One region of the Rhizobium sp. SRDI943 genome, then DNA from elsewhere that is predicted to be linked to it. Evidence: riboswitches for the same ligand, from Rfam matches in the RefSeq annotation. Region 1 holds a riboswitch; each other region holds the start of a gene.
The links. A riboswitch is a leader RNA that binds a small molecule or an ion and turns the genes downstream of it on or off. The one in region 1 is predicted to bind cobalamin.
Positions count from the first base shown of each region.

Region 2: another riboswitch for cobalamin. It lies ahead of bluB (5,6-dimethylbenzimidazole synthase); the one in region 1 lies ahead of nrdH (glutaredoxin-like protein NrdH).
Region 3: another riboswitch for cobalamin. It lies ahead of cobU (bifunctional adenosylcobinamide kinase/adenosylcobinamide-phosphate guanylyltransferase); the one in region 1 lies ahead of nrdH (glutaredoxin-like protein NrdH).
Region 4: another riboswitch for cobalamin. It lies ahead of AC245Y_RS17980 (CbtB domain-containing protein); the one in region 1 lies ahead of nrdH (glutaredoxin-like protein NrdH).

Region 1 covers NZ_CM172787.1:3,883,872-3,886,013, reverse strand. The annotation lists gene AC245Y_RS19620 (heavy metal translocating P-type ATPase) at 1-276, shown strand, start outside; cobalamin riboswitch at 441-666, shown strand; gene nrdH (glutaredoxin-like protein NrdH) at 948-1,169, shown strand; gene nrdI (class Ib ribonucleoside-diphosphate reductase assembly flavoprotein NrdI) at 1,179-1,592, shown strand; gene nrdE (class 1b ribonucleoside-diphosphate reductase subunit alpha) at 1,631-2,142, shown strand, end outside.
Region 2 covers NZ_CM172787.1:2,246,148-2,248,289, forward strand. The annotation lists gene AC245Y_RS11635 (SDR family NAD(P)-dependent oxidoreductase) at 1-32, opposite strand, end outside; gene bluB (5,6-dimethylbenzimidazole synthase) at 223-909, opposite strand; cobalamin riboswitch at 952-1,139, opposite strand; gene AC245Y_RS11645 (LysR family transcriptional regulator) at 1,138-2,049, opposite strand.
Region 3 covers NZ_CM172787.1:2,410,124-2,412,265, forward strand. The annotation lists gene cobW (cobalamin biosynthesis protein CobW) at 1-631, opposite strand, end outside; gene cobU (bifunctional adenosylcobinamide kinase/adenosylcobinamide-phosphate guanylyltransferase) at 636-1,145, opposite strand; cobalamin riboswitch at 1,523-1,919, opposite strand.
Region 4 covers NZ_CM172787.1:3,529,873-3,532,014, forward strand. The annotation lists gene AC245Y_RS17975 (CbtA family protein) at 1-598, opposite strand, end outside; gene AC245Y_RS17980 (CbtB domain-containing protein) at 625-834, opposite strand; adenosylcobalamin (AdoCbl) riboswitch at 848-990, opposite strand; gene AC245Y_RS17985 (histidine phosphatase family protein) at 1,068-1,622, shown strand; gene AC245Y_RS17990 (putative bifunctional diguanylate cyclase/phosphodiesterase) at 2,080-2,142, shown strand, end outside.

The DNA of each region.
Region 1 (2,142 bases):
ATCGCTATGGGCGGCGGCACCGATGTGGCGCTGGAGACGGCGGATGCCGCCGTGCTGCACGGACGCGTTGGCGACGTGGCGCGGATGATCGAACTTTCCAAACGCACGATGCGCAACATCCTGCAGAATATCACCATCGCACTCGGGCTAAAGGCGGTGTTTCTGGTGACGACGATCGCCGGCATTACCGGGCTCTGGCCAGCGATCCTCGCCGATACCGGCGCCACCGTGCTGGTGACGATCAACGCGCTCAGGCTGCTTCGAATAAAAATATGAATGTCGTTTCGGGGAGCCGGCTTCTGCCGGCTCTTTTCTGACGGGTTCTCCACAGCGCTTTTCCGTTAACGCTTCGTTATCCACATCATACACAGTCACGGCGATTCGCTGCCGCCATTGCTGCGCTGCCACAACAACTTGTTGACGTCATCAGCGATTCGCGTACCATATCTAGTGTTCGAGGTTCCGTCGATTCGTGAGGATCGGCGGCTAAGACGGGAATACGGTGCGTTTCGCCATCATGGCGCGGCAATGCCGGAGCTGCCCCCGCAACTGTAAGCGGCGAGCAACTGTCCGATTTCAGGTCACTGGAGCATGATGCTCCGGGAAGGCTGGGGCAGGGTGCTTTGACCCGTGAGCCAGGAGACCTGCCTCGAACGAAACGTCCACGGGCGGGGTGTCCGGAAGGTCGCGTTGCATGGCTGCGGGGAATCTCCGCATCGCGTTTCGCAGGCCCGAGCCTCCGCCCCCGAAACCTTCGCATTGAGCCACTTCGGGGTGAAGTCATGTCAGTATCTCAGTTCAGGCCGCCACCCGCTAGAGGTAGAGGGCGGATCACGCCCAGCGGCTGAACGAGCCGCATCGCTGCAAAATACAGAGTGTTTTCGACGGATATCGCGAGATTTCCGATCGATGTCCTGCGTCCCAATCGCGTCGTCACGAGGAATATCATGACCATCACCGTCTACAGCAAGCCTGCCTGCGTCCAATGCACTGCCACCTACCGCGCCCTCGACCGGTTGGGCGTCGATTATGACATCGTCGATATTTCGCAGAATGCCGAAGCGCTCGATCGGGTCCGCAGCCTCGGCTACATGCAGGCGCCCGTCGTCATCGCCGGCGAGCAGCATTGGGCCGGCTTCCGTCCCGACATGATCAGCGCACTTTCCTGAGGAAAGGCGATGGCTCTGATCGTCTATTATTCCAGCCGGTCCGAGAACACCCATCGGTTCGTCGCCAAGCTCGGACTGCGCGCGGCGCGCATTCCGCCAAATGGCGCAGACGCGTTCCATATCCGCGAACCCTTCGTGCTGATCGTGCCGACCTATAGCGGCGACGGCGGCAAGGGCGCCGTTCCCAAGCAGGTGATCCGTTTCCTCAACGATACGGAAAACCGAGGACACATCCGCGGCGTGATTGCCGCGGGCAACAGCAATTTCGGCGAAACATACGGGCTCGCCGGCGACGTGATCTCAAAGAAGTGCCAGGTGCCTTACCTCTACAGGTTCGAACTGCTGGGCACAGAAGCGGATGTCGCCAACGTCAAACACGGAATGGAACGGTTTTGGACACGGGAATTCTCGAACGCCCTTTGAAAGCAGCGGAAACGCTCGACTACCACGCGCTGAATGCGATGCTGAACCTCTATGACGATCAGGGGCGGATCCAGCTCGACAAGGATCGAATGGCGGCCAAGCAGTATTTCCTGCAGCATGTGAACCAGAACACGGTGTTCTTTCACAATCTCCGGGAAAAGCTCGATTACCTCGTGACCGAGGGCTATTACGAGCAGGAGGTTCTCGACCAGTATTCCTTCAATTTCGTGCGGGATCTGTTCGACCAGGCCTATGCCAAGAAGTTCCGTTTCCCGACCTTCCTCGGCGCCTTCAAATATTACACCAGCTATACGCTGAAGACCTTCGACGGAAAGCGCTATCTCGAGCGCTATGAGGACCGCATCTGCATGGTGGCCCTGGCCTTGGCGCGCGGCGACGAGAGCCTTGCCCGCGACATGGTCGACGAGATCATTTCCGGCCGCTTCCAGCCGGCGACGCCGACCTTCCTCAATGCCGGTAAGAAGCAGCGCGGCGAACTGGTTTCCTGCTTCCTGCTGCGCGTCGAGGACAATATGGAATCGATCGGCCG
Region 2 (2,142 bases), 1.6 Mb from region 1:
ATGATGCGTTCCTTCAAGTCGATCATGTTCATTGGGCCGTTATCCTCCGATTGAGCCGCCGATAGCCGAATATCCAATTCCGGGACTTCGCCTTCAGCGTATCGATATGACGGTCAGGAATAAAGACATCTCGGCCTCGCACGGCGTCGGCGATACCGGTTTGCTCACCTTGACTGTCAATGGCGTGACTGTGCGATTGAGGCGATGCTCCACCGCACTGCCCTAGGCGTTCAGTCCCCATCCATCATGAAAGACGAGTTCCTCGAGCGGTAGCCGCTGCCGCCAGCCTTTGACGGAGAGTTCCGGCTCGTCATAGAGCCGGTCGACGAAACCGGCACAGAGCCAGGCGACCACCTCGATATGCTCGGGTATGCCGAGAATGCTCTTTAGATCGCCTTCGCGAAAAATGCTGACCCAACCGATGCCGACCCCTTCCGCCCGCGCCGCCAGCCAGAGATTCTGGATGGCGCAGACGGTCGAATATGAATCCATCTTCGGATTGTGGGTGCGCCCCAGCACCACGCTGCCACTACGCGTGGGATCGCAGGTCACGCATATGCCGAGCGGCGCCTCCACGATGCCTTCGAGCTTGAGGGCGCGGTAGGCCTGCCGCCGCTCGCCGGCAAACATCTGCGCCGCCTCCTCGTTGGCGCTCGCAAAGGCGTCCCGGACGCGCGCCCGCACAGTTGGGCTTTTCACCAGAATGAAATTCCACGGCTGCATGAAACCAACCGACGGCGCGTGATGCGCTGCCGTCAGCAACCGCTTCACGACATCGTCGGGCAAAGGGTCGGGGAGGAACTGACTGCGAACGTCACGCCGCGTCATGATCGCGTGATAGACGGCCTCGCGTTCGATCAAGGAAAAACCGGATGCCGCCGAAAGGGCATCCTCATCAAAGGGTCGCATCGTCAAATCCCAAACAACGCGACCGCCCCGCCGTCCGCGCGGATCGGTCTATCTTGCCAGGCCGGTCTTCTGACTCGGCGTCATCCGTCTGCCGCAGCCTTCCCGGCGAAAAGCCAGTGGCGTGATGAAGCGGCAGGCGTCGGCCTTACAGCGTTGGGCACGTTCCGGTCTTGCACCGGATTCCCGATTCTCCCGCCTTACCGGCGGGCACCTGACGGCGCATCTATTTCAGGAAACCGGCGCGGCGGCAAGCTGGACCCGATGTGGCGTTGAAGCCGCGTTCGGTTTGGCAGCGGCGCGATGTTCCCTGAACGCCGCAGCCAGCGTTCTGAGCGCCGAGCGCGATCTTGCATCCGTTAGTGTCGAATGCAGGACAATCTCCGACGAGGGCAGCGGCGGCAGGCTGAAGCGCTGACTCACTTCAATCGAGCCCACCGGCGCAAGACGGTGGGAGAATGCCGCGACCGCAAGTCCAGCCGACACCGCCGCCGTCATCACCAGCGAGCCCCCGCCGAGGAAAACCTCGTTCCACGCGATTCCTGCACCATCGAGCGCGTGGGTGGCGATGTTGTGGACGCCACAGGACGGTGACAGCGCAGCAAGACGCAGCGGCTCGCCGCGGCGATACTCGAACTGCGGTGCCGCGAACCACCCGAAATGCTCCGGCCCCAGCACCTCGCCGTCACGCCGGTCCTCCTCCCGGCGAATGATCGCCGCATCCAGCTCACCGCGATCGAATGCATCGAGCAACACTCGAGAATTGTCGAGCCGCACCTCGATCGTCAGCCCTGGATCGTGAGCGCTGAGACGCGCCAGAATCGTCGGAACCTCCGGCCCCGCCACATGCGCGGCTATGCCGAGCGTGAAGTGCCGGCTTGTCGAGGAAAGAGCTGCGACCGCACGATCATGAGCGCCGATGAAATCCCGCGCGGATTGAAGAAAGACCGCGCCCTGCGCCGACAGGCGCACCAAACGCGGGGTCCGCTCGATCAGCCTGTGGCCGAGCCGCTCCTCCAACCGCTTCAACTTGACGCTAATTGCGGCCTGGGTGCTGCCTAACGCCTCAGCGGCGCGGGTGAAGCTCTGCAGCTCGGCAATAGTCACGAACGCCCGGACCGCATCCACATCGAGCATCGTCATATCAATCATCCAAAATTGTTGTTTCTGAAATAGAAAATCATCCAATTCAGTTATGGTCAAGTGACGATTATGGTGGCTCCCGGCAGCGCATCG
Region 3 (2,142 bases), 1.5 Mb from region 1:
TCATCACGGGCTTGCGCACCGTGCGGGAGGCGACCTCGTCTCGCACCCTGATAAGCCCTGCAGCATCGATCAGGTCGGTCTTGTTGAGCACGATGAGGTCGGCACAGGTCAGTTGATCCTCGAACAGCTCCTCGATCGGGCTTTCGTGATCGAGCGATTCATCCTCGGCGCGGCGCGCATCGACGGCATCATGGTCGTCGGCGAAGCGGCCGGCGGCAACAGCGGCGCTGTCGACCACCGTGATCACACCGTCGACGGTCACCTGGGTACGAATGTCGGGCCAGTTGAAGGCGGCGACCAGCGGCTGCGGCAGGGCAAGGCCAGAAGTCTCGATGACGATATGGTCGGGCCGCTGTTCGCGCTCGAGCAGCTTGGTCATCGTCGGAATGAAATCGTCCGCAACGGTGCAGCAGATGCAGCCGTTGGTCAGCTCGATGATGTCGTCCTCGGTGCAATTCTCCGCACCGCAGCCCTTCAGCACGTCGCCGTCGACGCCGAGATCGCCGAATTCGTTGATGATCAACGCAATCTTCTTACCGCCGGCATTGGTGAGCAGGTTGCGGATCATCGTGGTCTTGCCGGCGCCGAGAAAGCCGGTGATGACGGTTGCGGGAATCTTCTGCTGGTTCATGGACTTAACCCTTCATTTTCAGCGACAGACCTGCCGCGATGAAATAAACTTCGGCGGCCTTCGCCGCGATCGATTGGTGCAAGCGGCCGGCATGATCGCGAAAATCCCGCGCCATGCGATTGTCGGGCACGATGCCGAGACCGACCTCGTTGGAAACGAAAACGAGCCGCGCCTTCGCGCCGAGCAGAAAATCGGCAAGTGCGGCAAATTCCGCCGCCATGTTCCGCTCCTCCATCATCAGATTGGTGACCCAGAGCGTCAGGCAATCGATCAACACGATGCGCCCTTCGCCATCGATGGCGGCGAGCTTGCCGACGAGGTCGAGCGGCTCTTCATGCGTCGTCCAGGACGGACCGCGATCGGCCTTGTGTTGCGTGATGCGCGCCTGCATCTCCTCGTCCCAGGCACGGCCGGTGGCAAGGTAGTGGCGATCGAGGCCACTTGCCGTCACGAGGTCTTCGGCGAAGCGGGATTTGCCGGAACGTGCGCCGCCGAGGATGAAGGTGGCAGTCATGCTCAAACGCCTCTCAGGGAGAGTGCGTAGCCGTGGCTTGTTCCGAGTGCACCTTTCTCGGCTACTGAGGGTGTGACACCCCCCTCTGTCCTGCCGGACATCTCCCCCACAAGGGGAGAGATTGAATCGCCGAGAGCTTTTCTCCAAACAATTGATGTGGGACGACGGTCGTGCTGCTTGCCGATCTCCCTCCTTGTGGGGGAGATGTCCGGCAGGACAGAGGGGGGGATCCAGCATTCGACATAAACGGCCGAAAGCACACCTCTTGCAGCACTGCTTGGAGGCGTCGCGCGCGCTGCACCAGGCCGCGCCGAATTCAATCGTTCAGCCAAGACAACCTCCGTGCTGGCAACGGGCATAGTGCCCAGGTGTGGGCTTCTCGCCCGGCACGCATGGCAGGTCTCCTGGCTCGCGGTTATCGGCCGCGATCGGGGCAGACCGGAAACCGGTCGCCCTGATCGTGCCAGCGGATCATCCTCGCCTTCCCGGCTGCATCAGTGAAAAGGTGGACGATTCGTAGACTTGAGAGGCGTCCGACCCCGGTTGATCACCATGCATATCCAGTGGCTTTCCCGGCATGTCGCCCATCCCGCCCGCCCGCACGATTGCAGGCTCCGAGCCGGAAGGGCTTGATGCCGGATGGAAGACCCTGACCGCTCTACAGTCGCGGGGTCGGCTGTGATGAAGGCGCCCGGCTTGGGTCCGCCCCGTCACATTCCCTTTTCATCCGGAAGGGCGTAACACCGATCCGGAACCATCCGTTATGTCAGGATGGTCAGTCGACCATCCGTTATCGGGATGGTTAGGCAAGCGCAGGGGTGAAGTCAACCGGCCTTGGCGGCCGCTCGATCACCGGCTACGAGGCGTTGCCACGCCAACACGACTTACTCTACCTAAAATATCGTCTTTTATCAGAGACTTACGTCATAAATATTTATCCCGCGCGCCGGCTTTTCGCCGCAATTGCGTCGCAAGCGGAGTGCCCGACCATCTCCGC
Region 4 (2,142 bases), 350 kb from region 1:
CCGAGAAGTTCTCCGGCACCTCGTTGATCGGCGGCAGCAGAGAGAGCACGAGGCCGATGAAGACGAGATAGGCAACGCCGGCGATAGTCGCGCCGTTCCAGGGACCGAAGCGCCCGGAGAGACGACGTGACAGCGCCACCGCGGCAATGAGCGCGGCAAGCGAAACGACGATCATCAGGAAGAACAGTTCGGTCCTGACGCCGATCGTGTCGGGATTGCCGACCGCCGGCGGAGTGGCGGGATATTTGATGCTGGGAACAAGCACGACCGCCACGAAGGCGGCGATGGCGATGACGGCCGAGGTACCGCGCGGCGAAAGGCTGCTGAAGCGGCCTTGCACGAAAGCGAAAGCGAGCGCGAAGAGCCCACCGACGGCGACGCTGTAGGCCATGACGCCGGTGAAAAGGCCAAGACCGGCCTGTGTGGCGCGGCTGACGATTTCGGGTTCGGCAGCCTCGCCGGCTGCTTGGGCACTTGCCTCCTCGAAAGCGATCGCCGCATCGACCAGCGGCTCGCCGAAAATATGGGCGAAAGCGAAAACGAGGATGCCGGCAATCAGGCCCGCGAGCATGCCGCGAAGCAGAAGGTTTCCAACCATGTCAGGAACTCCGATCGCGAAGCGCTTTAGTGGCAGGGAAAGCCGAGGAGATGGCGGCCGTCATGCACGAATTCGTGCACATACATGCCGTTGAACAGCGCCATCGCGCCTTCCTCGGTGCCGACGAAATAGAGGACGATGAGCATCAGCAGGCCGCCGAAGATCGCCCAGGGCAGGATCTCTCCTACAGGGATCGGCGCCGGTACTGCTACGGGCGCGAAAGTGGTGTCAGACATGTATTCCTCCGGGAATGACGCGTTCAGTCGAAAGAGTGCTCGTGCAGTAGGGTCTGACTTCCAGCGCGAAGAGCTTTCGACACGCTGGTCACAGTGGCGCGACCGCGCCGGACTTACACCGGCTTCCAAACCCGCAACAGCACGGTTATATCTGCACGCCGAAGAGACTGTCAACGAAACTTCACAAGCCGGCGAAGGACGCTGTCGCCGCATTCCGGGAGGCAAGAACGGCTGTGAACACGCGCCTCACCTGGATCTGCCATGGCGCGACGGCGGCAAGCCGCAAGGCCCTGTTCCCGCTCGACGAACCGCTGGAGGACAAGGCAGTGGAGGAGGCCGGCAGGATGATCGCTCTGCCCCGCGCCGACCTTATTGTCACGAGCCCCGCCTTGCGCGCCCGTCAGACTGCCGATGCGCTCCGCCTCGAAGCCCAAATAGATCAGGCGCTTTGCGACTGCGACCATGGCCGCTGGGCCGGCAGGTCGATCGCGGCCATCGGGACCGAAGAGCCGGAGAACCTCGTGGGGTGGATGAGCGATCCGGAAGCGGCCCCGCATGGCGGCGAGAGCCTTGTTGATCTGCGCACGCGCATCGCCGGCTGGATGGATGAGCAATCGAGCCTCGGCGGCCATGTGATCGCCGTTAGCCACGCGGCCGTCATCCGGGCAGCGATCGTGCATGTACTGCAGGCGCCGCTCTCCTCCTTCTGGCTGAGCGACGTCGAGCCGCTTTCCGTCATCCGCATGACCAGCAACGGACAGCGCTGGTCTCTGCGCTTCCAGCATTAGAGACTGCTGATCTTATCCAGCTTTGCACAAGCAAATCGCGTCATCTATGTTGAACCCGGCTTTGCGGGGACTACTTCCTTGTCCCAAGGAGATGGAAGAATGACATATGATTGGAGTGGCGAGCGCACGCGACGCCTGCGTTTTATGCGTGTCGCCACAGTCACGGTTCTGGTCGGTCTCATCTTCAGCGTTCCGCTGCTGATCGTCACCGCCTGAAGCACGAGAAAGGGCGAGCGATGCATTAGCACGCTCGCCTTCGTTCTTTTCCCGCATCAGCCGGTCTCCCGAACCACGAAGGCGATCGCGCTGATAACGACGCCCTAGTTCCCCACAGGCCCCGTCGGGTCTCTCTGCGGCACAGCAACAGGCTGCCGCCTCTGATAATTCGCCTTCTGGTTTCAACAAACATTTCAGACTTTCGTGATATTTCCGCGAAGGTGGAGATGGAGAAGGCATAATGCCGGTGTTTTTCCAAAGCAGGGCCGGACGGCAATGCGTGTCGATCGTGGTGTCTGGAGTG